One region of the Mesorhizobium sp. B2-4-12 genome, then DNA from elsewhere that is predicted to be linked to it. Evidence: riboswitches for the same ligand, from Rfam matches in the RefSeq annotation. Region 1 holds a riboswitch; the other holds the start of a gene.
What was found. A riboswitch is a leader RNA that binds a small molecule or an ion and turns the genes downstream of it on or off. The one in region 1 is predicted to bind thiamine pyrophosphate.
Positions count from the first base shown of each region.

Region 1 (15,323 bases):
ATCTTCTTGGGCAAGGAGTCGAGCGCGAATTTCTGTTTGAACGACAGTTTCTTCGCCGGTCCCTTTGGCGTTGCCGGCTCGCTCTTGCCCGGTGCCGGCGCTTCGCCGGGCTCGGCCTTGGCCCGCGCCTTGCGGTCGTCGAGCCTGGTGCCGCCGCGCTGGGCCAGCATGTCGGAATAACCGCCGGCATATTCGACCCATCGGCCGCCGCCGTCCGGCGCGATGATGCTGGTGACGGTACGGTCGAGGAAATCGCGGTCGTGGCTGACGAGGATGACGGTGCCGGCAAAACCGGCGACCAGTTCCTGCAGCAGTTCCAGCGTCTCCATGTCGAGATCGTTGGTCGGCTCATCGAGCACCAGGAGGTTTGCCGGCCGGGCCAGCACGCGCGCCAGGATCAGCCGCGCCCGCTCGCCGCCGGAAAGCTCGCGCACCGGGGTGCGCGCCTGCTCCGGCTTGAACAGGAAATCCTTCATGTAGGAGACGACATGGCGCTGTTCGCCGTTGATGACTAGGTTTTCGCCGCGCCCGTCAGTGAGATATTGCGCCAGCGTCTCCTGCGGGTCGACCGCCTCGCGCTTCTGGTCGAGCGTGGCGATTTCCAGATTGGTGCCGAGCCGTACCGAGCCCGCATCCGGCGCCAATTCGCCGGTCAGCATCTTCAGAAGCGTCGTCTTGCCGGCGCCGTTCGGCCCGACAAGGCCGACGCGGTCGCCGCGCTGGATGCGGGTCGAGAACCCCTTGACCACGGTGAGATCGCCAAAGCTCTTCTCGATGTTTTTCGCCTCGATGACCAGTTTGCCGGATTCGGCGGCGTCGCTCGCCACCATGGTCGCGGTGCCTTCGGCGCCGCGATGGCCGCGAAAGCGCTGGCGCATGGTCTGCAACTCGCCCAGTCGGCGCATGTTGCGCTTGCGCCGCGCCGTCACGCCATAGCGCAGCCAGTGTTCCTCGCGCACGATCTGGCGGCCGAGCTTATGCTGCTCGCGCTCTTCTTCTTCCAGCACCAGGTCGCGCCATTCCTCGAAATGGCCAAAACCCTTGTCCAGCCTGCGGGTCTGGCCACGGTCGAGCCAGACAGTGGCGCGCGACACGCGCTCGAGAAAGCGGCGGTCGTGCGAGATGACGATGAGCGCCGAGGAGGTGCGGACGAGTTCCTCTTCCAGCCATTCGATGACCGACAGATCGAGATGGTTGGTCGGCTCATCAAGCAGCAGAATGTCGGGCACCGGCGCCATGACGCGGGCAAGGGCGGCGCGCCTGGCCTCGCCGCCGGACAGGTCACCCGGCCGCTCCTCGCCCGACAGGCCGAGATGCTCCATCAGGTAGCTGGCGTGGTAGGGATCGTCGGCAGGCCCGAGCCCGGCCTCGACATAGGCCCGCACGGTGGCAAAACCTTCCATGTCGGGCATCTGCGGCAGATAGCGGACAGTCGCCGAAGGCTGGCGGAAAACCTCGCCGTCCTGGGGCTCAATGAGGCCGGCGGCGATCTTGAGCAGCGTCGATTTACCCGATCCATTGCGGCCGACGAGCGCGATCTTGTCGCCGGCCGAAGCGGTCAAGGCGGCGCCGTCGAGCAGCGGCGTGCCGCCGAAGGTCAGTTTTATCCCGTCGAGATTGAGAAGAGGCGGGGCCATGTCAGCTTTCGGGCAAGGGATAGGGATGGGCGAGCAGCAGCGCTCGGCCGCGGCCAAGCGCGATTTCGAGGCGGCCGTTGACCTCGTTGGAGATGGTCAGTGACGATCCGAAAGCCACTTCGACCTGGTTGAGCGGCCATTTGGCGCCGGTGACGGTCAGGCCAGCCAGTTCGGAAAAGCCAAGGATCGAAAACAGCGTGCCGTCGTCGTAGTCGAAGCCAGCCGCTCCGTTGAGCAGGGGGACGCCTTCCTGGGCCCCGCTGGTCAAAAGCACGTCGGTTCCCGCCTCGGCCAGGCGTAGGCCGAGCGCCAGATGCAGGAAGGCGTGATCGGCCCGCTTGCCGCCGAAGGCGCCCACCAGCACAAGGCGGGTTGCCCCGCGCTCGAGTGCCGCCGCGATCGCGAGTTCGCCGTCGGTCTTGTCCTTCTCCGCCGGGAAGGTTTGGCGGGTCACAGCGGCGAGGTTGGCGGGCAGATCGGCCGGAACCGAATCGAAGTCGCCTACCCACAGTTCCGGCACAACGCCCAGCATCCGTGCATGGCCGATGCCGGCGTCGGCGGCGATGACGCGCGAGCCTTCGACCTGGCGGTCGAGCCGGGGCGTGCGGATGAGATCGCCGCCAAGCAGGATGGTGAATGTGCTCATATCCCGTCGCCCTTACCAGCCCGGCACGGGAAACGGAAGGCGGCAAACTCCCACTTGCGCGGTTCGGCGGCCGGGCCTATGTGTCGAAACGCTCTAACGGGGTGCCGGCTGCGATGTTCGCGGACCGGCTGAGAGGCAGTCTCGCCAACCCGCTGAACCTGATCCGGTTTGTACCGGCGGAGGGATTAGACGTTTCGGACAGTCCGACGCCTCAATTCCTTGTCACGTGAACGAAAGGAGGCGCCGATGCGCACGCTTTTATATTCTCTTTGCACAGCCATGGTTGTGGTGCTGTCCGGCCCGGCCGTGGCCAAGGACAAGCTCACCGTCTACACCTATGAGAGCTTCACAGCCGACTGGGGTCCTGGCCCGGTGGTGAAGAAGGAATTCGAGGCCGAATGCGGCTGTGATGTCGAATTCGTTTCGGTCGCCGACGGCGTGGCCCTGCTCAACCGCGTCAAGCTCGAAGGGGCATCCACCAAGGCCGATATCGTGCTCGGCCTCGATACCAATCTCACCGCCGATGCCAAGGCTTCGGGCCTGTTCGCGCCACATGGCGCGGTGACCGGTATCAATGTGCCTGGCGGCTGGAGCGACGATACTTTTGTCCCGTTCGACTACGGCTATTTCGCTGTCGTCTATGACACGCAGAAGCTCAAGACGCCGCCCAAGAGCCTGAAGGAGCTGGTCGAAGGCAGCGCCGACGACAAGATCGTCATCCAGGATCCGCGCACCTCGACGCCCGGGCTCGGCCTGCTGTTGTGGGTGAAGTCGGTCTATGGCGACAAGGCGCCGGAAGCCTGGGCCAAGCTCAAGACGAAGGTGTTGACCGTGACGCCGGGCTGGAGCGAAGCCTATGGCCTGTTCACCAAGGGTGAGGCGCCAATGGTGCTGTCCTACACCACCTCGCCGGCCTACCACATGGTCGCAGAGAAGACCGAGCGCTACCAGGCGGCCTCATTCGATGAGGGTGAATATCTCCAGATCGAGGTAGCCGGCATCACCACGACCGGAGCCAAGAACCCGCTGGCGGAAAAGTTCATGGCCTTCATGATCGGGCCGAAGTTCCAGGACGCCATCCCCGAGACCAACTGGATGTTCCCGGCCGGCAAGACCGACAAGCCGCTCAACCCGGCCTTCGACAAGCTGGTCAAGCCGACCAAGACCTTGCTGTTCAGCCCCGAGGAGGTCGCCGCCAACCGCAAGGCCTGGGTGGATGAATGGCTGGCGGTGGTGAGCAAGTAGTTTGAGACAAACTGATCGAAGATAACCGCTCTACGGTGCCCCCCTCTGTCCTGCCGGACAGAAGGGGGGCGCGAAGGATCGCAATTCTCTGTAAGTGTCGCGATGTAAGTGTCGCGATCCTAAAACTGACGGCCCAGCATGCAACGCGCGTCTTCTGATCCCCGCGTCACCGCCGGCGTCATCGCGCTTATGGCAATCGCCCTTTTGATCGGTGGCGCGTTTGCCGGCCTGCTCGTCGAAGGCGCCGGTGACCTTTCGGGCGCCTGGGCAGCCTTCGATCCCTATCTGCTGCGCGTCGTGCGCTTCACGCTGTGGCAGGCAGGCCTCTCGACGCTTCTTTCGGTCCTCCCGGCATTGTTCGTGGCGCGGGCGCTGTCGCGGCATCCGCGCTTTTTCGGCCGCGCCTTCATCCTGCAGCTCTTCGCCGTGCCGCTGGCGCTTCCGGCGATCGTCGCGGCACTCGGCATCCTGGCGCTCTACGGCCGCGCCGGCTATTTCGCCGGTCTATTCAGCGCGGTCGGCGGCCAGGGCTGGCCGGGCATCTACGGGCTCTCAGGCATTCTGGTCGCCCATGTCTTCTTCAACCTGCCGCTCGGCGTGCGGCTGTTCCTCGAAGCGCTGCAGACCATACAGGCCGACCAATGGCGGCTGGCGAACCAGCTCGGCATGGGCGCGGGGCCGGCATTCCGGCTGATCGAATGGCCGACGCTGCGCGCCGCCTTGCCCGGCGTCGCCGGGCTGGTCTTCATGCTCTGCATCACATCCTTCACCATCGTGCTGACGCTTGGCGGCGGACCGGCGGCGACGACGCTGGAGGTCGGCATCTACCAGGCATTGCGCTTCGATTTCGATCCCGCGCGAGCCGTTGCACTGACATTGCTGCAGATCGGCTTGACCTTCATCATCGTGCTGGCGCTGACGCGGCTCGGCGCCAATGTCGTCGGCGACACCAACCTGCCGGTCGCGCCGCGCCGCTATGTCTCGGTCAAGGCCACCGAGGCGTGGCTGAATGGAGCGTTCATCGCGCTGGCGCTGCTGTTCGTTGTCGGGCCCATGGCGGCCACCGTGGTCGCCGGACTTGGCGCCGATCTCGGCCAGCTGGCCGGCGAGGCCACTGTCCGGCAGGCGACACTGACCAGTGCTGCGCTGGCCTTCCTGTCGGCCCTGCTTTCGGTGATGCTGTCGCTGGCCCTGACCATGGCGCGCCGGGCGCTGGCGCTGGATCGCCGCGCCGGACCAAGAACAGTGCTCGAATATGCCACGGATACCGGCGCGGGGTTTGTCCTGGTCGTGCCGCCGATCGTCATCGGCGCCGGCTGGTTCCTGCTGCTGCGCCATGCCGGCGATGTCTTCGCCATCGCTCCGGTCATGGTCGTCACCGTCAATGCGGTTATGGCGATGCCTTTCGCGCTGCGCGCCGTCCGCCCCGCCTATGATGCGGGGAGCGAACGCCACGAACGGCTCTGCGCGCAACTTGGGATTTTCGGCTGGACCAGGCTGCGGCTGATCGACTGGCCATCGCTGCGGCGTCCGCTCGCCACCGCCTTTGCCTTCGCCATGGCGCTGTCGCTCGGCGATCTCGGGGTCATCGCGCTGTTCGGCAGTGATTCCGTGCAGACCTTGCCCTACCTTCTCCTGGCGCGCATGGGCAGCTATCGTACCGAGGATGCCGCCGGCCTAGCGCTGCTGCTCGGCCTCGTCTGCCTGGCTCTGGTCATGGCGGCCCACTGGATGGGCAGGGAGAAGAACCGGGATGCCTGACGGGGCGGCCAGCAGGCTTGAAAGAGGCGCTTCGGTGCGGCTGGACCACGTGTCGTTCAGCTATGGCGAAGCGCCGCTCGTCTTCGATGTTGATTTCGCCGCGACAAAGATCACCGCCATCATGGGACCGAGCGGCTCGGGGAAGTCGACGCTGCTCAACCTGGTCGCCGGGTTCGAGACACCCCGGTCCGGCCGGGTGCTGATCGGCGGGACGGATGTCAGCGCCCAGCCGCCCTCGGCTCGGCCGGTGTCGATGGTGTTCCAGGAGAACAATCTCTTTGCTCATCTCTCGGTCGAGCAGAATGTCGGGCTCGGCCGCTCGCCGTCGCTGCGGCTGACCGAGGCCGACCGCACTGATATCGCGGAGGCGCTTCTGCGCACCGGCCTTGCCGGCAAGGAGAAGCGGTTGCCGCGCGAACTTTCCGGTGGCGAACGGCAGCGCGTTGCCCTGGCGCGCGTGCTGGTGCGCGATCGCCCGGTGCTGCTGCTCGACGAGCCGTTCGCTTCGCTCGGGCCGGCCTTGCGCGACGACATGCTCGACCTGGTTGCCGGGGTTCATGCCGAGCGCGGCATGACGGTGCTGTTCGTGACGCACCAGCCGCAGGATGCCCGCCGTATCGGCCAGAATGTGGTGTTTCTGGACAATGGCGCCGTTGTGGCGACCGGTAAGGCGGACGATTTCTTTGCCGGGGCTGGTCCGGACGCATTCCGACGCTATATCGGTTCAGGTGCTGGGGATGCCGTATCACAAGATATTGCCCGGAAGCGGACATAATTTACGGTCAAACCAGCTCAGGGCGATGGGGCGCTCGCTTGCCATGGTCAAAGTAGTGTGGCTAGGTCCGCCCTACTGGTCCGGCACACGCCGTGATTTGCCTACAGTATTCGCCGCGCGCCTCGAGGGACGCGTGACGGATGCTGTAGCAGTTTGTTTTTTGCGCATGACACATTCCGAAGATCGCCTCCGATTTTCGTGGTCATGCGCCGGGACCTGAAAGGAAGCCGTTCTGGCGATCGGCGTTGACAGACCAAGAAGGAATCCGCTGGCGCGCTTTCTGGCGCTGGCCGGCTTCGCCGTGGCCTTGGCAAGCTGCCAGATGTTCACGCCTCCGGAAGTCCAGGAATCCGGCTTCCAACCATCCGACAAGCCGATCACGGTCGACAATGTCGCCGCCAACAACAAGCTTGCCGAACTGGCCAAGGCACAGCATCCGCGCATCCTGGCGACCTATGGCGGCGAATATTCCGATCCCAAGCTCGAGCGCATGGTCGCCAAGGTCGTCGGCAATCTGACCGTGGTGTCGGCGAACCCGACCCAGACCTATCGCATAACCATCCTCAATTCGCCCAACGTCAACGCCTTCGCGCTGCCGGGCGGCTATCTCTACGTCACCCGCGGCTTGCTGGCGCTGGCTAATGATTCGTCCGAGCTCGCCGCTGTCATCGCCCATGAGATGGGCCATGTCACAGCCAATCACGGCTTGCAGCGCCAGCAGCTGGAGGCCGAGGAAGGCCTGGCGACCAAGGTGGTCTCGGATGTGCTTGGCGACAGCCCGACCGCCAAGGCGGCACTCATCCGTGGCAAGCTCCGGCTGGCGCAGTTCTCGCGCAACCAGGAGCTGGAAGCAGACGCCATCGGCATCAAGTCGATCGGCGAGGCCGGCTATGACCCTTACGCCGCCGGCCGATTCCTGCAGTCGATGTCTGCCTACACCGATTTCCGCTCGATCAGCGGTGCCACCGACGCCAGTCTGGATTTTCTGGCCACGCATCCCAACACACCGCAGCGCATCGACCTGGCGCAGCGCCACGCCCGCCAGTTCGGCGCACCGGGTGTGGGCACGCGCGACCGCGATTCCTTCCTCGCCGGCATAGACGGCCTGCTCTACGGCGACACGCCGGAGGAAGGCTATGTGCGGGGCGAGACCTTCCTGCATCCGGGCCTCGGCGTGTCGTTCACGGTGCCGGATGGGTTCATCATCGACAATTCGGCGGCGGCGGTGACGGCGACCGGACCAGGCGACATAGCGATCCGCTTCGATGGCGTTTCGATCGACAAGAACCGCTCATTGACCGACTACATCAGAAGCGGCTGGGTGGCTGGCCTCGACGACAGCACCGTCAAGCAGGAAACGATCAACGGCAATGAGGCCGCGACCGCGCATGCCGGCGCGCAAGGCTGGCAGTTCGACATCGCGGTGATCCGTGCCGGCGGCCAGGTCTATCGGCTGCTGACAGCGGCCCCCTCGGCCAGCACTTCGCTGGATACGGTGGCGCGGTCGGTCAGCGGGTCGTTCCGGACCCTGAGTGCCGCGGAAAAGGCGGCGCTCAAGCCGCTGCATATCCGCGTGCTCACCGTGCAGCCCGGACAGACCATGGGCTCGCTTGCCGCGCAAATGGTGGGCGTCGATCGCAAGCTCGACCTGTTCAGGGTGCTCAATGCGTTGTCGCCGGGGGCCGCGGTCTCGGCCGGTGACAAGGTCAAGATTGTCACCGACAAGTAGCCCGTTGTTGCCGGGATTTTAGAGTGGTTCAGCGTTTGGTTTCTACGCAGTTCCGAACGGAAAACCGCTACGCGCTTTTCCTTGAATTGCTTTAGAGCATGATGCCGAAAAGTGTGAAGCGGTTTTCGGACGACATCATGCTCTAACTTTTTGATTTAGAGACGGATTCAGATTTCAGGTCGACTCGACCTGAAATCATCCGGCTCTAGGCTGCTGTCGCCAGAAATTCCGGATTCTGCTTCACCAGCGCGACTTTGAGCTTTTCCATGGCGCGCGCCTCGATCTGGCGGACGCGTTCCTTGGAGATGCCGAGGGTCTCGCCGAGTGCCTCGAGCGTCGCGCCCTCGTCGGTCAGTCGCCTTTCCTCGATGATGCGCAGTTCGCGGGCGTTGAGGGCGGCGAGAGCGGCTTTCAGCCAGAGCGAGCGGCGCGCGACGTCGATCTTGTCGCCGACGATCTCGTCGGGCAGCGGGTCGTCCGAGACCAGGAAATCCATCCGTTCGGTGGCGCCCGCATCATCGGCAAGCGGCACGTTGAGCGAGGAATCTGGTGCCGACAGCCGCGAATCCATCATCGCCACGTCAGCTTCGGAAACGCCGAGCGCCACCGATACTTCGCGATAGAGGGTTTCGTTGGAAAGCGGCTCGGCGCCGTTTGCCAGACGGGCACGCAAACGCCTGAGATTGAAGAACAGCGCCTTTTGCGCCGAACTCGTGCCGCCACGCACGATCGACCAATTGCGCAGAATGTAGTCCTGCATCGAGGCGCGAATCCACCAGGTCGCATAGGTCGAAAACCGCACCTCCCGTTCCGGCTCGAAGCGGGCGGCGGCTTCCAGTAGGCCGACATGCCCTTCCTGGATCAAATCGCCGAGCGGCAGGCCGTAATGGCGGAATTTGGAGGCCATGGAAATGACCAGCCGCATATGGGCCACGGTTATGCAGTGCAACGCATTCTGGTCGTTGTCCTCCTTCCAGAGCAAGGCCAGCCGATGCTCTTCGTCCCGTTCGAGGTAAGGAGCCTTCATTGCCGCGCGGACCATTATCCGTCCTGCCGTGTCTTCCATCATGAGGCGCTCCCTGGCTCAGGCGATGCGAATGACGTCTGCTTGTAGGCACCGGGTTGAAATCGCTGCGTCGTGCCCTACAACAGCCAAAACTGCCACGCGCGAGAAAGGTTCCGCTGGCGCGGGCAGCGAAGCTATCCTGCGCGCGCGATTTCAGCACAGTTGCCCTTTTGAATGCGCGAAGAAATCCATTTTGGAGAATATGGTTTCGGAAATTCGTTGTTTTTGAAATTCGATTCCTTATTCTTTCTGCTGACATCTGGCATTTTTCAGCCCTCACAACATGCCTGACATCAGGCCAAGGATGGGATCACAAAAAAAAATGAAATGGCTCAAGTCGCTTATCGTCGCTGGAACGCTGCAGGCCCTGGCCGTCGCATCGGGCCATGCCGGTGCCAATCTCGACCAGATCAAGCAGGCTGGCGTCATCAAGATCGGGACGGAAGGCACCTATGCGCCCTTCACCTATCATGATGCGTCCGGCGCGCTGGTCGGCTTCGACGTCGAAATCGCCAAGGCGATCGGGGAAAAGCTCGGAGTCAAGGTCGAGTTCCTCGAAGGTAAGTGGGACGGGCTGATCGCCGGTCTCGACGTCAAGCGCTACGACGCCGTCATCAACGAGGTCGGCATCACCGATGCGCGCAAGGCCAAGTACGATTTCTCCGATCCCTACATCGCCTCCAAGGCGGTGCTGATCGTGCGCGGCGACAACACCGACATCAAGACTTTCGCCGATCTCAAGGGCAAGAAGTCGGCGCAGTCGCTGACCTCCAATTTCGGCAAGCTGGCCGAGGCGAATGGCGCAGAGCTTGTCGGCACCGATGGCTTCGACCAGTCGATCCAGCTGCTTCTGACCGGCCGTGCCGACGCCACCATCAACGACAGCCTGTCCTTCCTCGACTTCAAGAAGCACAAGCCCGACGCCAATGTGAAGATCGCAGCGCAAGAGGAAAACGCCGATTATTCGGGCGTCATCGTGCGCAAGGGCGATCCCGAGCTGGTCGCGGCCATCAATAAGGCGCTGGCCGACATCAAGGCCGACGGCACCTATCAGAAGATCGCCGACACCTATTTCGGCCAGGACGTTTCGAAGTAAATCACGCAGCGGGGCCGGTTCGGTCCCGCAACCCATCCAGCGCGGCGGGCCGTCTTTGACGGCTCGCCGCTTTTGTCGTGATATGGCGCCTGCATTCGCACTTCGGTCACACTGCCTCGTCTAAAGCGCGTCGCGTCGAAACGGATTCATGCGACGCGCTTCAGGTCTTTGTCTATATGCATGTCGGGCCCCCAAACCTGGGGTCACTTTTGGGCGACATGCATCTGGAGCGGTTCAGCGTTTGATAGAATCGTTGATTCGCTCTAACTCTTTGTTTCTACGCAATTCCGGACGGAAAACCGCTACGCACTTTTCCTGGAATTGCTCTGGTCTGGAGGGTCTTTCGTGCTGCACTGGCTGCAACTGATGCTGGAGTCGCTGCCTTCGCTGCTCTGGGCTGCCCTGATCTTCACCGTGCCGCTGACGCTGTTGTCTTTCGTCCTTGGCCTGACAGTCGGCCTCGGCGCGGCACTCGGCCGGCTGTTCGGGCCGAGGCCGCTGGTCGCGCTGGTGCGGTTCTATGTCTGGATCTTCCGCGGCACGCCGCTTCTGGTGCAGCTGTTCCTGATCTTCTATGGCCTGCCGTCGGTCGGCATCCTGCTCGACGCCTTCACGGCGGCATTGATCGGCTTCACGCTCAATATCGGCGCTTATACGTCGGAAATCATCCGCGCGGCCATCGGCTCGGTGCCGAAGGGCCAGTGGGAGGCCGCCTATTCGATCGGCATGACCTGGAGCCAGGCGATGCGGCGCACCATCCTGCCGCAAGCCGGCCGCGTCGCGGTACCGCCGCTCTCCAACACCTTCATCTCGCTGGTCAAGGATACCTCGCTGGCCGCCGCCATCACCGTGCCGGAGATGTTCCAGGCGGCGCAGCGCATCGTCGCCACCACCTATGAGCCGCTGATCCTCTATGTCGAGGCGGCGATCCTCTATTTGGCGATGAGTTCGGTGCTGTCTGCCCTGCAGACGCGGCTGGAAGAACGGCTCAACCGCTATGGCGGCTTCCTGGAGGCACGCTCATGATCAGCCTCACCGACATCGAAAAGCGCTTCGGCGACAATCTGGTGCTGAAGGGGGTAACGGTCGCCATCGCCGAAGGCAGCGTTACCGCGCTTGTCGGCCCGTCGGGCGGCGGCAAGAGCACGCTCTTGCGCTGCATCAACCTTCTGGAGATCCCGACATCGGGCACGGTGCGGATCGGCGACGAGTCTCTCGCGTTCCGTCCGGGCGTCAAGGTGCCGGCCGCGGACATAAGACGCCTGCGCCTGCAGACCGGTATGGTGTTCCAGAATTTTCAGCTGTTTCCGCACCGCACCGCCATCGAGAATGTCATGGAAGGACTGGTGACGGTGCTCAAATGGTCGCCCGAGCAGGCGCGTGAACGAGCACTTGCCCTGCTGGAAAAGGTGGGGATGGCGCACAAGGCCGATGCTTGGCCGGCGACGCTGTCAGGCGGCCAGCAGCAGCGCGTGGCGATCGCCCGGGCGCTGGCCCCGTCGCCGAAAGTGCTGCTGTGCGACGAGCCGACCTCGGCCCTCGATCCGGAACTGGCGCAGGAGGTGGTCGATGTGCTCGGCAAGCTTGCCAGCGAGGGCACGACCATGGTGATGGCGACGCATGATTTGCGCTTGGCTTCCAAGATCGCTCAGGAGGTTGTGTTTCTAGATGCCGGCGCCATCGTTGAGAAGGGGCCGGCCTCGGTGGTCTTCGACAATCCAGAGCGCGAGCGCACGAAGCGCTTCATTGCTTCCCTGCGTCAGGAAGAGGCACAGAAGGATGCTGGTGGCTGAGCCCTTATCTCCCTTGCGAGGTCCGGATGGAGGCTAGCACGCCATCTCTCCCTGCTGCTTCACAGCGACCTCCCAACGGGGCGAAATTATCACCTTGACTAATTGACGCAATGCTGCAGCGGTATGCACTCTCTGCGGCGACTGCATCGTCGCGGCATCTGCGGGCTTCCTAAGCGGGAATTGTTGTAAGGGCTGCTTACTTACAGGTGATCCCTCTCGCTATTGCATCTTGGGTGAACTGGCCGGCCGTTTGCACCCGCTGAACTGCCACCCGTTGACCTCTCGTCCGCGTGATCAGTGACGATTGCGTTGCTATGCAAAAGGCCGCCACACAATTCGCACCTGTGGGCGGTTGGCAGAGCCGATTCGATGAAGCCCCCCGACTTTGCGGCTCTTGAAAATCGCGCGCCCGCTTTCCCTGTCCCGCGGCGCTCCTTATGTTCCGAATCCTCGCTGGCAAGAAACGAAAATTCCGACTCATCTATGATGAGCGTCCATGCTTTGTCTGGTGAGGTTCCCGCACTCAAGACATTTAACATCTTATCGTAGAGGAGCATCATTCGCCGGCGCGTTCGGCCGCCACTGCCGAGTCGATGCGTTGCGGGCTTTCCGAGCACAGGATGTTCCATGATCATTTGTTCAAATTTACTGCGGACCTTGAGGAATCTTACGATCTCGCCGTTCTCGTCTAATTGGGTCAACCACGACAGGACGTTGAAAAGGGCTGCCGGCTGAAATGCTCCTGCCGATGTATAGAAATACAGTGCAGGGTGAAGGCCAAGGGATTGTGGTTCGGTAGAGAGCAGGAATTCAACCGAGCGCTTCGCAGATTTCAGATAATCAATAGTCTCGCTTCCATTTGGATCCTCTGGGAGTTCGTCGATTAGTCCCTTTCTCTTCGTTGAGGAGTCCGGAATGTGCAGATTGTTGGCGAGAGTGATCAGGTCGAAACAGAACGGCAGGACAGATGCGCCATATCCAAAACCCGCCAATGGCACCTCCAGGGTTTTGATTGGAAGCTGCAGTGGAGGAGTGAAAAGGAGCTTGTTCACAGCAGCTCCAAACTCCTCCACGTACTGCCGATTAGGCTGATCAAATTTCCTCCAATAGGCATGCCCTGTCCCTGCGCGAGCGATAGCCCGCGATGCAATTGCTAGAGCTGAATTACCCGCACGCAGTATTCTGGTTTCGGTCGCATCGATTGGGGTGCCGCCTTCATTTATTCGGAAGAACGCACTTTTTGCCTGTTCGACTCCGGCATTTTTAATCCACTGGGTGTCAATGGATTTGAACCCGATTAGGGATGCGCGTTTTAGCAACTCCTGATCGTCTGCCTTCTGATACTGCGCGGCAAGTTCATGATCTGCGTACGACCTCACCCGTTCTTTCACCATCTTACGCGTCAGATCGTGCATGACCCGCTGATGTTCAGGGATCGCATTTCCGTAGTGCTTCGCGGATATCGAGCCCGCGCCGTAGTCGTCATTTGCCCAAGCGACAAGCGCGCTTAGCCTGTGAGCGCCGTCAACGACAAAAACGCGCTGACCATTCTGCCAAAGAATGATCGCTGGGATGATGTTGCCATTCGCGAAAGTCTCTATTAGGCCGACAACCTGTTCCGGCGTCCAGTTGGCGGTTTCGCGCTGGAAGTCTGGTTTGCGTAACCAACTATAGACTAGGCCCGGCTTTAGGTCGCTGATCTTGAGACCTGGGATATCCCCACCTGATTCAGCCGGGGCCGATAAGTCCTCCCGCGGTATAAGAGCGTCTAGATTCACAACGTTCCGGGTAGCCATTACAATCCCCCATCCTCAGCGAGGTCGAGTTTACGGAATGCTATGTGTTCAGCCAAGGTGATAGCTCCCCCACCAGGGCGCTAAGCCCGCAACAAAAAACCCGGCGCGAGGCCGGGTTTTTCGAATTCAAAGGCGAAAAGGCTCAGGCAGCTTCTTCCTGCTCGGCTTCCTCATTGTCGGCCTTGGCGCCGCGCTTAGGGCCCTTGTTGAGATTGACCTCGATCAGGCGGACGGCTTCGGTTTCCGACATGCGGTTGACGGCCGCGATCTCACGGGCCATGCGGTCGAGCGCCGCCTCGTAGAGCTGGCGTTCGGAATAGGACTGCTCCGGCTGATTGTCGGCGCGATAGAGGTCACGCACGACTTCCGAGATCGAGATCAGGTCGCCCGAGTTGATCTTGGCATCGTATTCCTGGGCGCGGCGCGACCACATGGTGCGCTTGACGCGGGCGCGGCCCTGCACGACCTTCAGCGCGCGCTCGACATAATCCTCTTCCGACAGCTTGCGCATGCCGATGGAGGTCGCCTTGGCGACCGGCACCTTCAGGCGCATCTTGTCCTTCTGGAAGTCGATGACGAACAGTTCCAGCTTGTGCCCGGCCACTTCCTGCTCGTCGATCGAGATGATCTGGCCGACGCCGTGCGCCGGATAGACGATGTACTCGCCGGTCTTGAAACCGTGACGTGCTCCAGTGGGCTTTTTCTGCGGGGTGATCGTTGCCATTACGCCCTGAACTCCTTGTTGTGGAACCGGCGTCCTGCCGGCCCGAACTGGTGTGACCGGGAAATCCCGATCATTAGCCGCACAACAGATGAACCCACCGGAAAGGCTGGGACCGGCAAACCGCACGATTGCGACCGCCTGGCCCAGATCGCTCTGGTCCGGATTGGGATTTTCACCTTTCAGTGATTTGGGGCGTCTGCGCCATAAATCGACGTTGTGTCACCGGCATGGTTCGCTGATGTAACACAAAAAGTCGGAAGAATCAAGGTTTTGCTACGCAAGCGAAGCCCACAGGTCACCGCCGCCTGTCAAGGCGGTTCATGTGCCGTGCCTCTTACGCAGCGTCATACCAGTCTGAACAGTAGCGCTGTCAGTCGCCTTCGCCAGGTTCGGCGGAGAAATATTTCTCGAACTTGCCGGCCTCGCCGTCGAAGGTCTTGGCGTCGACCGGCGGTTCCTTCTTGGCGGTGATGTTAGGCCATTTCTCGGCATATTCGGTGTTGATCTGCAGCCATTTGTCGAGACCGGGCTCGGTGTCGGGCTTGATCGCGTCGGCGGGGCATTCCGGCTCGCAGACCCCGCAGTCGATACACTCGTCGGGATGAATGACGAGCATGTTCTCGCCTTCGTAGAAACAGTCGACCGGACAGACCTCGATGCAATCCATGTATTTGCATTTGATGCAATTGTCGGTCACGACATAGGTCATCGGTCGGCTCCGGAACGTCCCAGCTTTATTGGGCTTTTTCCGTCACGTAACGCCTTTGCCCGCCGCTTGCAAGGGCGGCCATACCCGCTTGGGCCGGGGTTTTCGGAATGAAATTCCAGACTGCGGAGCACAGCAAGGGGCGGTGACGTCTCGCGGAGCGTCTTGTTTGCCGGGTTCCGTTCCGTCCTGCGTCCGTCGCGCCCGAAAACCGCCAACCGCGCTCCCGGCGGCAAGCCTCAATCCTCGCCAAGCAAGCGGTCGGTCTGGCGGCGCTCTCTTTTGGTCGGACGGCCGCTGCCGGCCTCGCGCAGCGCCGGAATCGCGTCGGGAAGCGCCTCGCCCTTCG
Region 1 is NZ_VFVC01000008.1:55,741-71,063, reverse strand. Features, by position in the region: gene FJ934_RS07370 (ABC-F family ATP-binding cassette domain-containing protein) at 1-1,637, opposite strand, end outside; gene FJ934_RS07365 (thiamine diphosphokinase) at 1,639-2,283, opposite strand; TPP riboswitch at 2,371-2,485, shown strand; gene thiB (thiamine ABC transporter substrate binding subunit) at 2,530-3,528, shown strand; gene thiP (thiamine/thiamine pyrophosphate ABC transporter permease) at 3,667-5,289, shown strand; gene thiQ (thiamine ABC transporter ATP-binding protein) at 5,282-6,064, shown strand; gene FJ934_RS07345 (M48 family metalloprotease) at 6,387-7,793, shown strand; gene FJ934_RS07340 (RNA polymerase factor sigma-32) at 7,999-8,862, opposite strand; gene FJ934_RS07335 (amino acid ABC transporter substrate-binding protein) at 9,182-9,955, shown strand; gene FJ934_RS07330 (amino acid ABC transporter permease) at 10,301-10,981, shown strand; gene FJ934_RS07325 (amino acid ABC transporter ATP-binding protein) at 10,978-11,748, shown strand; gene FJ934_RS07320 (DUF262 domain-containing protein) at 11,949-13,544, opposite strand; gene FJ934_RS07315 (CarD family transcriptional regulator) at 13,687-14,268, opposite strand; gene fdxA (ferredoxin FdxA) at 14,639-14,977, opposite strand; gene FJ934_RS07305 (RNA-binding S4 domain-containing protein) at 15,214-15,323, opposite strand, start outside.

Region 2 (15,323 bases), on a different contig from region 1:
GGCGCGCTTGGTGGACGGCCCGAGCAGATCGTAGCTGCCGCGCGCCTTGACGTCACGCTCCCAGTCGAGCAGCGCATTGACCCAGCGCGTGTGGTCGAAGCGGCCGCCCGATTCGATGAGGATGCGGCCAAGCAGCAGCGCCTGTTCGGTATCGTCGGTGATGGTGCCGGCCGCCAGCCCCTTCGACACCGGATGGTCGGCAACGGGCGCTACGAAATCCTCGACATGACCGTACAGCTCGGCGATCCGCGCCGGCGACAGAAGCTGGGTCGGCATGCCGAGCGCATCTCCCAGCGCCCCGCCGATGAGAGCGCCCATGGCGCGGTCGATCATGTCCGTCGCTTTGTCCGACATCGCTCAGAACCTCATATGCAGCGCGAAATGCGCTGGGTTGAGCAGACTGGTGACATATTCGATCGGCCGGTCATCAGCGGCACGGGTCAACCGGCGGCCACGCAGGAATGGCGTGCCCTCAGGGCAGCCGAGGATGGCCGCGTCCTCGGCATTCAGCATCTCGATCCCGATCCACTCCTCGCCATGGTCGGGCACGAGCCCGGCGGCGCGCAGCGTCTGGTGCAGCGATCCCTCGCGCAGGCCGCGCAGCGGAACGTCTTCGAGTTCCGGCGACAGCGGCAGGCGGCTGCGCTCGATGGAGATCGCATGACCGTCTCTGGCATTGGTGCGTACACGATCGACGGCGATGAAGAACGGGCTTTCGATCTCAAGCAGCGCGGCAAGCCCCGCATCTTCGATCACCTCGAGCCGCAGCGTCCTTGTCTCGGCATTGGCGCCGGCATTGGCCAGCGCCCGCGACCAGCCGATCGCGTCGTCGACCGGCTTGCCGTCGAAAGTGACGAAGGAGCCGATACCGACCTTGGTGGTGATCAGCCCGCGGCTGGACAGTTCCTCAAGGCCCTTGCGGACCGTGTTGCGGCTGACGGAGAAGCGCTGGACGAGTTCATTCTCGCTTTGCAGGCGATCGCCGAAGCCGAGCACGCCGGAGCGGATTTCATGCTCCAGAACGGTGGCGATCTGCTCGGGCTTGCCCGTACCGGGAGAGAGCTGAATCGCGCCGCGCTTCATATGGGCACCTGTCCAGTGAACCTGTATAATCCTGTTCACTACTCTGACGCGGCAGCTCTGTCAACGATCAAGCGATGAATGCCCCCCGCATCAACGCAGGCAAGCTGAGAGCACGGACTGGCAGGCAGCCACCGCCAAGCAGGCAACGCTCGACATCCACGGCGCCAAGGTCGGCAAGGCGTCGACACCGTGTCCGGAGAAAAAGAAAGCCCGCTCCGGGAAGCCGGGGCGGGCCTTGGAGGAGGATAAGGGGTGGGACCCTCTCCTCTTGTTTCCACGGGGGGTGTGGACCGCCACCACCATACCTGAATCTCGCGCGATACCGGATCACAAGCTGGCTTTTTCCATCACAATCCGGTGCGCAACATATCGATACGGTCACGAAATCGCGATCACCATGGATCGAATCGTGCCTCTAGATGCGTCCGAGCACGACAAGGATGATGACGATCAGCAGCACAAGTCCGAGTCCGCCGCCCCCATAATAGCCGGTTCCGTAGAACGGCCCGCCGCCGAGTCCGCTGAAGCCGCCAAGTAACGCAAGGACTAGAAGGATGATGAGTATGGTGCCTAAGCTCATGATTCCCGCTCCTTTGTGCGCTCGTGCGCCGGTTAGACATCGCTTGCTGCGATGTTCGAAGATGAGAACGCTCGAGCGGCCTTACCGTTCCGCCCCCGCGAGGATCGCCAAGCAAGAAGGGTTCGTCAAATGAGTTAGCTCCACCCTCTTGGCGCCGTGATAGGTTGCGGATCCAAGGCGAGGAGCGATCATTCGGGGCGACCTGAGAAGACCCAATGACGCGGAAAGCCCGCCAGGAGCGACGGACTTTCCGACCGGCCGGAGGCTAGGAGAGTGCGCTTGAAAGCCTCGCGGCTGGTTCCGCACTGCTCATCCTGAGGGCTCAGCGGCGGGCGATCAACAGGCAGAGTTGGCGCAGGTCGCGATCGTAAGCGCCCTCGTTGCTCAGCACGTCGACACAGCGTTTCTTCATGCGGCCGACGGCTTCGCGGCGCGGATAGCGCGAAAAATCGCCTGTCGGTCACTGGAAGGCGACCAATCAATCCATTTCGGGCAGGGTGGGGAAGCGCTGGCCAATCCGACCCGAACAGGTCGGCTAACTTACCTTCAGAATATCCGGTGGAACAGCCTGTAGCGCACACGTTCCATATAGGCGCGATACTCCGGCTCGGCGGCCAGCAGGGCCTCCTCGCGTAGTATCCGATACAACTGCATGTAGGTGATGACCGCATAGACCGCGAGATTGTGGAAGGAAAAGGCCGACAGCAGGTAGAGCACGTGTCCGGCAAGATAGCCGGCGTAAATCGGGTGCCGCACAAGCCGGTAGGCGCCGCCCGTCATCACGCCGCGATTGGCAGGCAGGATGGCAAAGGAGCGGCCCAGCGATATCTTGCCCCAGATGACAAACAACAACGCGATCACCTGCAGCGGTGCGGCGATGTAGACTGGAACAAGCGCCATGCCAGGTTTGAGGCTGATCAACGCTACTCCAAAACTTGCGGTCACGGAGACGATGACCGCAAGCGGATTCCAGTCACGCGTCACCGGACGCCGCGACAAAAGCAGCCAGGTGAAGGTGAGTATCTCGGAAATCGCAACCAGCGCGACGTTGAGCCGGGTCGGATCCTCCAGCAGTTGATAGACGCCGCGATAGACGAACAGTCCCGCGCAGGCCAGGGCGCAGGCGCGAAAGAAGCCTTCGCGCAGGTCGGTCAGGATCTCGCGCTTGCGCGCTTCGGACAAAACCCCGTCCCGGTTGGCACGCGAGAGCGCTTCACTTTTTGGCATAAGCAAGGCAAACACCCCGATGATCCCTCGCGGCGACCTTTGCACGCAACCATTGCCGGGCGGTTAACCGGCAAGGTCAGATCGGGATTGAACGGGAAGCAACGCCCTCAACCAGCGAGCGGGCTGCGGGAACCGCGATGCAAACTGTGTCTGCTATATTGCAATTTATGCTTGCATTGCGGAACAAATAAAGAACAATAGGCGGATTACCGCTGAAGTGGACCAGGGTTTTCGGGGGAGGACCAGCCAAATGGCGAGTTGGAAGGGTGCGGGGCTAGTCGCCGCTGCTATCATATCATTCGTGCAGGCGAAGACCTCCTCAAACGGCGGCAATTGGCTGGGCTTGCGGTTATCCTTGCGCTGAACGCACCGGCCCTCGCGTCAGAGAAGGACTATGCAGCCTGCATTGGCGAGAGTGTCGAGCCGGACAAGCGCATAGCCGCCTGCACGGCGATTGCCGAGGACACCGCGGAGCCGCCGAGCATCCGCGCCACCGCATACATCTATCGGGCCGTCGCCCGGGACGACAAGCAGGATTACGATCGGTCGATCGCCGATTACAGCGAGGCGATTGCGTCGATAACAAGCAGGCTTCGGCATACTTCAGATCTCTACGAGACGGTGGCGAGGCCGCCCCAGCCGAGGACCACCGCCGACGTCGATGCCGAGATCCGGAAGCAGGGCCTCCAGATATTCAAGGCGATCGCCCGGGAATTTCCGGACGATTACGATGCGATGCTGCGCAAGATCACTGCCGCGGCCCAGACCGGAAGTGGAACAGAAGTGCGCAATGTCAGCAGACAGGCGGTCGCCGATCTGAGGCAAAGATATACACCGCTCCTGACTTCAGCGCCGGACAGCGAGGTCTCGCAAGCGCTTTCCGCGCAGCTCGACATGCTCAATCATGTCATGGCACGAGAAACGCCTGCCACGTGCAACAATTACCTGCGCAATGGGCCGGACGCGATCAGCGCGCCCGGCCACGATTTCCTGGCTCACCCGGACAAGATTGGTGCCACGCTGTTCAACGCCTTCGGCGCAGCCAAAAAGAAGCGGTTTGCCGGCGGCCATGCCCAGCGATCAGGACTGGTCGCTGGTCGCCGACGCCTTCATCAGAAGCGGCGGCACGCCGGTCGAGATGGACGCCATCGCGAACGTAGACCAGGACTTTGAGGGTCTCTGCCCCGCCGTCGCGAAGTTCTACGCCGCCGCCCTGTCGCTGCAAGGCGAGCCTGGGTGGCACATCAAAACCGCCCTGCTCTACGCCATCGCGAAGAATTAGGCGCGGCGGCTGACGTGTCTTGACCGGACGCCGCGTTCCTTCGCTCAGGCGCCTACAAACTCGTTGGTGAAATACCCCTCGAAATCCGGCTTTTGCTTCAGCGCCTTGCCATTGCCATCGAGCAGTATTCCCGACGAGAACAAATACCCGCCCATCGCCTCGACCTTGGCCTTGTCGATGGTGCCGATAGCGCCGGCGGCACTCTTCAGGAAATGACCGTCGTTCAGCGCCTTCAGCGAGGCTTGGATCAAAGCCGGATTGGTGAGCGTATCCTTGTTCGCGGTAATCAAGAGGTCGCCGGCCTCTTGCGGCTGGTCGACGGCGAACTCGTAGCCGCGCCGTGTCGCCTGCACGAAGGCGGCGGCCGCCTTTGGATTAGCCGACAGGAACGCATTGCTGGAAGCGATGAAGGTGGTGTGCTCGTCCGGCACGCCGTAGTCGGCGTAGCGGAAGCTGCGCTGCTTCAGGCCCTTGAGCCCGGCCTCCACGCCTTCCCAGGTCGAGACTTCCAGCGTGAAATCCACGGCGCTGCTCGCCAGCGCATCATAAGTCGAGGTACCGAGCGTCACTGTCTTGAAATCGCCCTTGCCGCCGTCGTGGCGGATGATGGTCGAGATCAGCGCGTTCTCCCAGGCGCTGCCGAAACCGCCATAGGTCAGGCCGTCAAGATCCTTCGGGCTCTTGATAGCGGCGCGGTCGGCGTTGAAGACGACGCGGCCGGTCTCCGACTGGACGACGGCATAGACCGCCTTGAGATCCGCGCCCGCGCTCTTCTGCGTGAACAGGCCGAGCGCGCCGGAAATGCCGAAATCAGCGACGCGGTTGGCGACCAGCGTGCCCGAGCCGGTATCGCCATAGGGCAGGATTTCGACATCGAGCCCGGCATCGCGGTAGAAATCCTTGTCGCGAGCGACGAACAGACCGATGTGGTTGGTGTTGACAGTCCAGTCGAGCGCGACGGTGATTTTTTGCGCTTCCGCCCTGGCGCGTGCGGCCCCGGCGAGCGAAGCCAGCGGCAGGCCGGCGGCCAAAGCCAGGAGCAGCGCCTGGCGGCGGTTGAGTTCAGTCATTTTTCTCTCCATCAAACAATCGGGCCATCAAACGATCGGGAATTCGGTTCGGCCTGCCCCCAGCAGCGTGTCGAGGATGCTGGCCTCGATTGCCGCCGCCTCGCGGGCGAGCGCTGCACTTTCGGTGCGCGGGCGCGGTAGCGGCACGGCCACTTCGGCAACGACACGCGCAGGCCGCTCCGACAGCACATAGATGCGGTCGGACAGAAGCACCGCCTCGCGCACGTCATGGGTGATGAGCAGCGCCGTCCAGCGATGGCTCGCCCACATCTTCTCCAGCCAGCGCTGCATGGCCGTGCGGGTGAGCGCGTCGAGCGCGCCGAAAGGCTCGTCGAGCAGAAGCATGTCGCGCTGCTGCACCACGGTGCGCAGCAAGGCGGCGCGCTGGCGCATGCCGCCGGACAGTTCGGCCGGCCAGGCGCGCTCGAAGCCGGCAAGGCCGAACTCGGCGAACAGGGGCGCGACCCGCTCGCGCGCGGCCCGGCGCCTCATGCCCTGCACCTCCAGTCCAAGCGCGGCGTTGTCGATGACGCGCCGCCATGGCATCAGCGCGTCGCGCTGCGGCATGAAAGCGAAATGGCGGCCGTGATCGTCCAGCGGCGCGCCGTCGAAGCGCATCTCGCCCTCGCCCGCAATCGCACCGGTCAGCAACTGGAGGAGCGTCGACTTGCCGGCGCCGGACGGCCCGAGGATAGAGACGAACTCGCCATCGTCCACGGTCATCGAGATGCCGGAGAGCACCTCGAGCGCGCCGAAGTTCTTGCGCACGTCGCGGAGTTCCAGCCGGGTCATGGCCGGTCCTCCTCGGTCGGCTCCGGCTTTGCATCGCACCCAGCCCTTTCCCACGGCATGGCAAGGCGCTGGATAAGCACCGCCAGTCCGAACAAGGCAAGCGTCAGCGCCGAGCTGACGGCGACCGCGGCGAGCACCAGGTCGGGCCGAAAATTGTTCTTGGCGCTGAGCATGTAGATGCCCAGCCCCTTCGCCGCGCCGGCATATTCGGCGAAGATCGCGCCGACCACGGCATAGGTGATGGAAATGCGCAGGCCGGCAAAGAAATAGGGCAGCGCCGAAGGCAGGCGAGCCAGCCAGAAAATGCGCCAGCGCCTCGCCCCCATGGCGGCGAGCATCTGGGCAATCTCTTTGCTGGTCGACGCATAGCCTTCGACCAGTGCCACCATCATCGGGAAGAAGGTGACCAGCGCGACGAGCAGGATCTTTGGCAGCAGCCCGAAGCCGAACCACAGCACCACCAAGGGCGCGATCGCCACCAGCGGCAAGGTCTGGCTGGCGATCAGGATCGGGAACAGCGCACGCCGCAGCCTCGGCAGGAAATCGACCACCGTTGAAAGCACGAAAGCGGCGGCGAGCGAGCAGGCAAAGCCGGCCAGCGTGGCGCGAATGGTGGGCAGCGTGTTGTCGGCCAGCGCTGCGCGGTTCTCCCACGCCTGCGCCAGCACGCGCGACGGCGCCGGCAGCACGGTGGGCGCGATGCCGCCGAAGCGGGCGTAGAGCTCCCAGGCGGCAAGCAGCAGGGCGAAAGCGAGGGCCGCGGGGGCTGCTCTGGCGAAAGCGGCGGTGACAGCCGATCTCCCCCCTTGTGGGGGAGATGTCCGGCAGGACAAAGGGGGGCGCGAAGGAACGCCATCCTTCGAGACTTGTGCTGAAGGTGCTGAGCGTAACCACCTGATAGGTCGGCGGGACAGCGCCCCCCTCTGCCTTGCCAGGCATCTCCCCCACAAGGGGGGAGATCGGCTGTCATCGCCGCCTTCGCCAATCACCAACGGCTTCGCTGCTCCCTGTGGCAGACGCCTGGGCGTAGGAGCACCTTTCCCAGGCGGATCAAACGAACCAACCACGACAATATCCTCGACGGCGGCCAAGCGCCGCTCAAACCCCGGTCGGGCTGTTGGCCGAAATGGTGATGTCGAGGGTCACGTGGCCGGCGCCCGGGCCGAAGCGGCAGAAAGCTTCGTTGAGCGTGGCGAAGATCGCGCCGGCATCGCCGCGCAGCTTGGTGCAGAAATGCTTGGAGCGCTCGAAGACGCCCGACTGCTTCAGGAAGTCGATGCAGCCATAGATCTCGTCCATGTGGTCGCCGGTGCCCATCACATAGAGCGAGAATTGCGCGGCCGCCGGCTGGTCGGTCGAAGCTGTCGACTGCACGGCGCGGATCGCGGCCAGCTTGCGCTCGTCGAGCGGGATCGTCGGGCCGCCGATCTCGTCGGAGCGGCAGATCGGATCGTCCGGCTCGCCCGGGCAGCCGCGTGAGACGGCGGCGGACAGTACGCAATGCTTGCCGCTTCTCGCCGCCGCCACGAACAGATCGCGCATGGCCGGAAACAGCACTTCGGGCGGCCCGACCAGCAGCGTCGCGATGTCGTCGGTCTCGATCCGCAGCCTGTCCCGGTAGGGATCGAGCGCGTCGAGCGCGCCCAGGATGACGCCGACGAAATCGTCGGCCATGGGATATAGGGAAATCTGTGCGCCTGAAAACATCGCCCGCCTCGCTCCGCTGGTATTACCCAGATCAGCTTCTAGGGTCTGTGGGCTTGCCGCCCCCGTCTCAGCCCCGACCGTACGGAGCACCCCTGTGGATGAGCGCGTTAAAGCACCATTCGATCGATTGGGGAAGCGGTTTTTTTCGGCGAGCTGCGCCAAAAGCGTTGCGCCAGAGCAGTGGCAGTGGGCTGCGCCGGCGCGAAATTTTCCGGGAACCTTCACCAGGTCGAGAGGTTGTCCCGCCAGTCGCTACGCGACAAGTTCACGGAAAATGGAGACCAGCCATGTTCATGAAAATCCTCGCAGCTTCGGCGCTCACTGTCGCTCTTGCCAGTTCCGCGATGGCGCAAAGCAATAGCGCGAGCGGCACCGATGGCTCTGGCGGCAGCGGCAAGTCGGTCACTGTAGAACCGAGTACGCCAGCTTCGCCTGATACGCTCGATCCGGCAATGACCAACAGCACGACCATCGCGCCGGGCGACATGAACTCCAATGCGGACCGGAATTGCCCGACCAACCCGCAAGGTGCGCAGTCCGATGCCAGTGGCAACGCCACGGCGCCGACCTTGAACGACAAGAACTGCGGCAAATAAGTCATTGCCCAAACAGAGAAAGCCGCCGGGCGGATGCCTGGCGGCTTTCTCTGTTTCGATATCGTTCCCAACGCTCCCGAAAGGGATTTGCACCGGATCAGGGATCCCGCTCGGTATCGACCGAAGCGTCCTTCTGGACGTAACTAAGGTTCGATGCCTTGTGCCCGAAACGTTAGGATGCTGCCTTTTCGCGAACCGGCAGCTTCCAGCCGGGCCTGACGAAATGGCAGGTATAGCCGCTGGGATACTTCTCCAGATAGTCCTGATGCTCGGGTTCGGCCTCCCAGAACGCACCGGCCGGCGCGACTTCGGTGACGACCTTGCCCGGCCACAGGCCGGAAGCATCGACGTCGGCGATGGTGTCTTCAGCGACGCGCTTCTGCTCGTCGCTGGTATAGTAGATCGCCGAACGGTAGCTCATCCCGACATCGTTGCCCTGCCGGTTGCGCGTCGTCGGATCGTGGATCTGGAAGAAGAATTCCAGCAAGGTGCGGTAGCTGATCCTGGCCGGATCGAAATTGATCTCGATTGCCTCGGCGTGGGTACCATGATTGCGATAGGTGGCATTCGGCACATCGCCGCCACTGTAGCCAACCCGGGTGGAAAGGACACCCGGGAAGCGCCGGATCAGATCCTGCATGCCCCAGAAGCAGCCGCCGGCAAGTACCGCTCGTTCGCTCGAAGTCGCCATGTTTCGTCTCCCAAAAAGCAATTCCGGCTGTTTGACGTCCCGTCAGGAATTGCGCAAAGAAAATTGAGTTGCCCCATAAATGGGCATTGCCGCCCGTTTCGTCCAGTCGCCTGGGAATGGGCGGCGGCCTCGGCCAGTGGAACCGGACGACAGGCTTCAGCCGCGCGGATACTGCGTGCCGGGCGGAATGACAGCAAAGTTGATGGCTATTGGCGGCGCCCCGCGCGACCAGTTGAAAAGAACGGTCTTGACCGGGATGTTGCCCAGCCATGCCTGCAGCGGCAACGGTACGCCGCGACCAGACCAGACCATCAGCATGCCGTGGTCATGCAGCCGCTGGCTTGTGATCCAGGGCGCGAACTTCATATTCAGGTCGGTGAAGATCGACGGCTTGTCATACGCATTGAGGCCGGCCAGCATGGCCAGATTGGTATCGCCGCCGACAATGTCGAGCCGGCCAGGTGCCGCTGCGTGCCAGATCGTCTCCGCCTCGTCAGAGATGGGCTGCGCCGGCCAGCAGACAGCATCCATGCGCCCCCTTATGTTGCAATTCGTCCAGCGAATGGCCGCATAGGCGCCTGACATGGTGAGGATGCAGATGAAGGCGCAGATCGCCAGCCTTCGCATCTCGACGGCGCCAAGCCGATGGCCAAGGAAAGCGAGCACCACGACGCCAATGAGATTGTACATCGGCGCGCCCCAGGACTCGCCGGTGCCGGTGAACAACGAGGCGACCATGATCAGCATCGCCGGCCCGAGCCCCATCCACACGAGATAGGCGAGCTTGCCGCGCTCGACGGGCTCTTGTGGAGCTGGCGTGCGCCGCAGCAGCCCCGATATGGCCAGCACCAGGAGGAAGCCTGAGAGCCCGGCCAGTTGGACACCGATATAATAGAGGCGCGCACGGTGTTCGGTCACCCACGCGTCGCGGTAGGCGAAATAGGTCAGCGGCAAGAAATCGATGCGATAGAGCTCAATGGCCAGCGGCGCGGCCACGGCGAGAAAAACGGCAAGACCAAGCCATGGCCAAGGCGTGGCCAACCGGCTGCGCGCACGTGCGTCGCACAGCAGCCAGAGTGCACCGAAGGCAAGCAGCAGGCCGGTGGAGAACTTGGCATAGAGCCCGACGCCCGACACCAGTCCGAGCGCCAGCCACCAGCCCGGCCCGCCGCCGCGGCCGGCGCGCCAGAGCAGCCAGCAGATAGCCGCCCAGAACGGCATCTGCGCGTAGTCATGATTGAATTGCGGGGTTGGCCAGCCGAAGAAATAGACCGACGGCAGCAGCAAGACGGCAGCCAGCGCACGGTTTCGCCCCAGCATGTCGCGGGCCAGCAGATAGACCAGGACGAAAGTCGTGGAGATCGTCAGCTGGGCAAGCAGATATTGCGGCCAGCGGAACGATCCGGTCAGAAGATGGCTGGTCTCGAGCAGCCAGGCGGGAAGCTGCGGATGCTTGTAGGTCAAAAGCACCCATTCGCGGCCCCACATGAAGCCTTCCACGACGTCGCCAGGCGGCGCGGGATTGACCAGCGATGGCACCACCGTCCAGCACAGGATCTGCGCCAGGCACAAAAGCGCCAGCAAATACCAGGGATGACGAAGCAGGCCACGCCAGACCGATGACAAGTCCAGGCCCGTGCCGGGCAGTCCTGCCGGCACCCAACGATCCATGGAGTCATCTATTCCCACCATGCGGCGCTTAAACCACATCGCCCAGTTTGCCGAACAGCCCTAACATCAAAGCTTACAAAAAAGTATACCTGCGTGCCATTGCGACACCAAGATTGAGCAGGAATTTCGGCGTAACACCGCCTCCCCGAGCAACCAGCCCGCACACCCGATCCCCTCCGAACTTCCCGGACACTCGATGCGTCACCAGCATGCCGTCATCCACCATCGCGCGCTCGACTTCTGGCTGGCGCGTGCCGCGGTGCTTGTCATCATCTGCCTGCAGCTTCTGGTCATCAACGATCTTTCCTTCGGCCCGCGCTGGCTGGCGCCGGCCCTGGAAGCTGCCCTGCTGGTGCCCCTGTCGGTTGCTACTGCCTGGACGCAGGTCGCCACCCAGAAGGCGGTCGAGGAGGAGCACTGGTATCTGGTCGGCCGGTTTCGCGTCATGATCCGCAGGACAGCCCTGGTGATGACCGGCGTCATCAGCGTCATGAATTGCGGTTCACTGGTGTTCCTGGTGCGCGCGCTGCTGGCGGGCCATGCCGGCTCGAGCGGGCAGACGCTGTTGGTCGATGCGCTCAACATCTGGGTCACAAATGTCATCGTCTTTGCCTTGTGGTTCTGGAGCACCGACCGCGGCGGGCCGCCGACCTGCGGCCTTGTCACACGCGCGCATTCCGATTTCCTGTTCCCGCAAATGACCCTGAGCGACCGCGAGATCCGCGACTGGCTGCCGGGCTTCGTCGACTATTTCTTCCTGGCCTTCACCAACGCGACGGCGTTTTCGCCGACCGACACCTTGCCGCTCTCGCAACGCGCCAAGCTGCTGATGATGGCGGAGGCGATGATCTCGCTGCTGACGATCGCGCTGGTCGCGGCCCGCGCCGTCAACATCCTCGCCTGATGCAACTCCAGCCGGATGCGGGCGGGGCCCTCAGCGCCGGGATATGGCAGCGGCCGATCAGGAGCCACAAACGCAAAAAAGCCCGCCCCGGCGAACCGAGGCGGGCTTCCAATCGACCGGGCCATCAGGCACGGTTGTCGACGCTGGTAGAACGGGGGCTATTCCTCCGGGGCTGGCCTGAATTTCCGAACGATCACCTCGAACAGAATATCCGAGATCCACATGGCGCAGACGCCGATGAGAAAAGCCGCCGCCAGCGTGGTCGTGTCGTCATTGGCCAGCGGCAGGCCCGTGGCGCGGGAATACTGGACCAAGGGCAGCGTCAGATAGGCGGCGGCGAGCGCGCCGCAGATCGGCGACGCCACCATCTCGCGCAGCTTGTACCGATGCCGCGACAGCGCGCGCAGCACGCCCCCGGCAAGACCGGCGGCGACGACCGGTCCCTTGATGCCGAGCAGATCGAAGAAGTCATGCATCATTTCATCGTCCTCGCGATGAGGAAGTCGAAGGTCGATCCGGCGCCGAAAAAGCCAATACGCCGAGCAGCATGGCTGGATCCAGGGGAAGTGCCACGACCGTCATGGCTTCCACCCGCACAGTTTCTCGCCCTTGCGGTTGTGCGCCAGCAGCGCCTTGACCTCGGCGTCCGACAGCGCATCGACGGCGTCCGCCGACAGGCGCAGCGGGCTGGATACCGCGCAGAACCCGCCCTTGACGGTTGTGCAGCCGGCCATCACGGCCAGGACCGACACCAGCATCAATCCCTTGCCCATGATTTGAGCTCCTTTCGCGCTGTGGCGGCCGGCAGCGCGCCGATATCGTTCTGGACCTGGTCGGCGATTTCGCGCGCAGCGGCCTCGGCGGCGGCCTGCCGGGCAAGCTCGCTGCGTTCGCCGGCCAGCCGCTGGCGAACGCCCCAACCGAGTGCCGCGAGGACGGCCGCTCCGATGCCCAGAATGGTTGGACTGCCGAGCAGGAAAGCGAGGAGCGCGCTCATTGGTTCGGTGCGTCCTTGACCAGATAGCCGACGGCAAAGACGGCGATCGGCAGAAGCGTGGCCCACGTCTCGGCGTCATACCAGGCTGGCCAGATGTTGCGCACGAAGACGCCGGAAACCGAGACTGCCGCGGCGGCGATGGTCGCGGCCGTCAGCTTGTTGGTCGGACGGATGGTCGGCTGGATGACGGTGGCCATGATCAGAATATCCCTTGCAGGGCGACGGTGATGTGGTGCCAGGCGGCATAGGCAAGCAGCAGGCAGGCGGCGACGAACCCACCTGTCTTTGCGGCAAGCGGGATGCCGGGGCGGTGAGGTTCCGGCGATACCGGTTCGGCCGCGGGCGCCTCGCCAGCGGGTGTTTCGACTCGAGGCGATCGCTGGACCGGTTCAGGCGCGGGCGCCGGCTTTGCAGGCTGCACCGGCGCGGGCACTGTCGCGGGGGCCGACATCAGCAGGGCCTGGGCCCGCACCGACCTGACGCGATCGGACCAGCCGCGCCCGAATGTCGCCCATGTCGGCAATCGCCTGAGAAACGCCAGTCGCGCATCGCAGAGTTGGTCAATGACGACGCCGGCCGGCTTTGCCCTGACTGCCGCGAGCGTCGCCGGCCCGATGCGTCCGTCCTGGGAGACGCCTATGGTTGCCTGAAAGTATTTGGCCGCCCTGCCCGGCCCACTGTTCACCGCGAAATCGAACACGGCGTAGTCGACGCCATCAGGCAGCTCGGCACCGAGCACAGCGTCCCAATAGAACCGCCGATACACCGTGGCGATCTGGGTATCGTTGATCTTCTTCAGATCGGCCTTGCTGGCATCAGCCTTCACGTAGCGGCGGAAGTTCGCCAGCGTCACGCCCTTCATGGTGGCGCCACCCGGATCGGCCGGATTATCCGACCAGCCACCTTCGGATTTCAAGACGAGCGCAAGCGCCCGCGCGAAGTTGCGGTCCATGGGGGTTCCTTCTATTTTCGGGAAATGGGGAATTTCATAGTTGAGCAGGTGCGCGACGGCGTGCCCGTGAAGCGCGCCGAGGTTCAGGCAGGCAGCGATGTTGAGGCGGCGAAGACGTGGGGACCGGTTGAGATGCCACTAGGCCTTGAGCCGACCGCCGGGCAATGGATCCGCGTCGCGGCATGTTGCGAGTGGTAGGACGATCTGGTTTCAGGTGGTGTAGCTGTGCGGGTGAGTTGCTTCGATATGCGCCGCAGCTTACAATGGCCACCGAAAGCGAGGCATGATGTTTGCTCGGATGTTGAACTGGCTGGTGAGTAGGAAACGCGTTCTCGTCTACCACGGCGATGGCAGGCGCAGCGACCGCAAGGTGTTTCAGGCTTTTCAGAACGGCGCGCCCGTCGAGTTCGATGGCGAGGTGCTGATTGTGGAGCGCGGCGATGGCCGATAGATTTTCAGGCCAACAGCGCCAGATTTACAACAACACGATTGACGCTCTGCCAAGCGACAGCGGATTCTTGTTCACCAACGGTCGGTCGAATCCTAACGATCTCGTTGAAGAAATCGCTGAGTTATTGAGGGCTAGGGAATTGGCTGAAGAAAGTGGCGTTGCCGAGTGGGACAACGCATTGACCTATGAGGCCGCGGCGATGTTCCTGATCGCCAAAATAAAATCTCGCTAGGCCTCGAAGAAGCCGGCCCACCTGGTCGTAGCGAAATGTGCGGCCAGCTCGGCGAAGTTCTCAACCGCCTCCGAACGGCTCCACGTCCGCTGACGCTGGAACGGGCTCCTGGTCTCGGCCGGCGGCAGTCCAAGGAAATCGAACACCTGCGGAAGGCTTTCCTTGATCTGCTCATAGGTCACATGAAACGCCGGTAGACCCGCCACTGCTGCGGCTGTCTCTGCGTTTTCCTGTTCCCATTGGACAAAGCGGCGTTTGGCGTCATCGGGATCAGCGACAAAGCTGCGCGCCTTGAACTCACCGAGGTCAGATCGCCAGGCATTGTTTATCTGCGCCAGTCGCATCGAAATGAACTGGTCGAGCAGGTTTTCGCGAGTGACAAGCAAGACCTTGTAGCCGAAGGCCTTCAACGCCGGCACTATGTCCGGATGCTGCTGCATTGAATAGAGCGGCAGCTTGAAGCCGACCGCTTGCCCTGACAACCGATGGATGCGCCGTTCAAGGTAGCGGCTGATGTCGGGTTCGCCACTGTGGATGAAGGGCTGCGGCTCCTTTCGGAAGAACGCCTTAATGCCTCGACGCGACGCAGACGGCGAGAATAACTCGCCGAGGCAAGTCGCATCGGGGTGAGAGTTGAGCAGACCTTGAAGGAAGCTAGATCCTTGCCGGCCGACAAAAGCGATCACGAAAAGTTGTTGCATCGTAATTGCGTTTAACAACGAGACGATCGAGTCGTCAAAGGGTTTAGTTGATCAGCCCGTGGTTTCGAAGCGCATCTTCGATAGCTTTGATACGTTGAGAGGCATCGCGCGCGGCATTATCGAGCGCCTGCACAGTAGCCTGCACGTAAGCGCCGGTATGCGCCTGGCCGGCATAGGCTGCAAACGCCCCTTTCAGGGCCGTGCCAGTGCCTGCCGTCCAGCCAATTTCCCTTGCTTTAAGGACCTGGTTGCCGCTGATCTTGATGACGTTGTCGAAGGAATAACCGTTCGCTGCGCCAGCAAAGGCCAATGCATCGACTGAATGGGTAATGGTGACATCACCATTGGCGTAGTTGATGACACCGCCCGAGGCGAGGAAAAGATCGG
Region 2 is NZ_VFVC01000011.1:88,294-103,616, forward strand. Features, by position in the region: gene FJ934_RS09500 (ADP-ribosylglycohydrolase family protein) at 1-354, opposite strand, end outside; gene FJ934_RS09505 (GntR family transcriptional regulator) at 358-1,083, opposite strand; gene FJ934_RS09510 (DUF3309 family protein) at 1,499-1,663, opposite strand; gene FJ934_RS09515 (isoprenylcysteine carboxylmethyltransferase family protein) at 2,210-2,845, opposite strand; gene FJ934_RS09525 (hypothetical protein) at 3,224-4,063, shown strand; gene FJ934_RS09530 (ABC transporter substrate-binding protein) at 4,217-5,242, opposite strand; gene FJ934_RS09535 (ABC transporter ATP-binding protein) at 5,270-6,034, opposite strand; gene FJ934_RS09540 (ABC transporter permease) at 6,031-6,867, opposite strand; gene FJ934_RS09545 (YkoF family thiamine/hydroxymethylpyrimidine-binding protein) at 7,133-7,741, opposite strand; TPP riboswitch at 7,732-7,845, opposite strand; gene FJ934_RS09550 (hypothetical protein) at 8,029-8,337, shown strand; gene msrA (peptide-methionine (S)-S-oxide reductase MsrA) at 8,510-9,028, opposite strand; gene FJ934_RS09560 (glycosyltransferase family 39 protein) at 9,185-10,699, opposite strand; gene FJ934_RS09565 (hypothetical protein) at 10,896-11,603, shown strand; gene FJ934_RS09570 (hypothetical protein) at 11,762-12,079, opposite strand; gene FJ934_RS09575 (hypothetical protein) at 12,182-12,376, opposite strand; gene FJ934_RS09580 (ABC transporter permease) at 12,361-12,600, opposite strand; gene FJ934_RS09585 (hypothetical protein) at 12,597-12,797, opposite strand; gene FJ934_RS09590 (glycosyl hydrolase 108 family protein) at 12,800-13,552, opposite strand; gene FJ934_RS27940 (hypothetical protein) at 13,866-14,003, shown strand; gene FJ934_RS09595 (hypothetical protein) at 13,993-14,235, shown strand; gene FJ934_RS09600 (hypothetical protein) at 14,232-14,954, opposite strand; gene FJ934_RS09605 (hypothetical protein) at 14,980-15,323, opposite strand, start outside.
Region 2: another riboswitch for thiamine pyrophosphate. It lies ahead of FJ934_RS09545 (YkoF family thiamine/hydroxymethylpyrimidine-binding protein); the one in region 1 lies ahead of thiB (thiamine ABC transporter substrate binding subunit).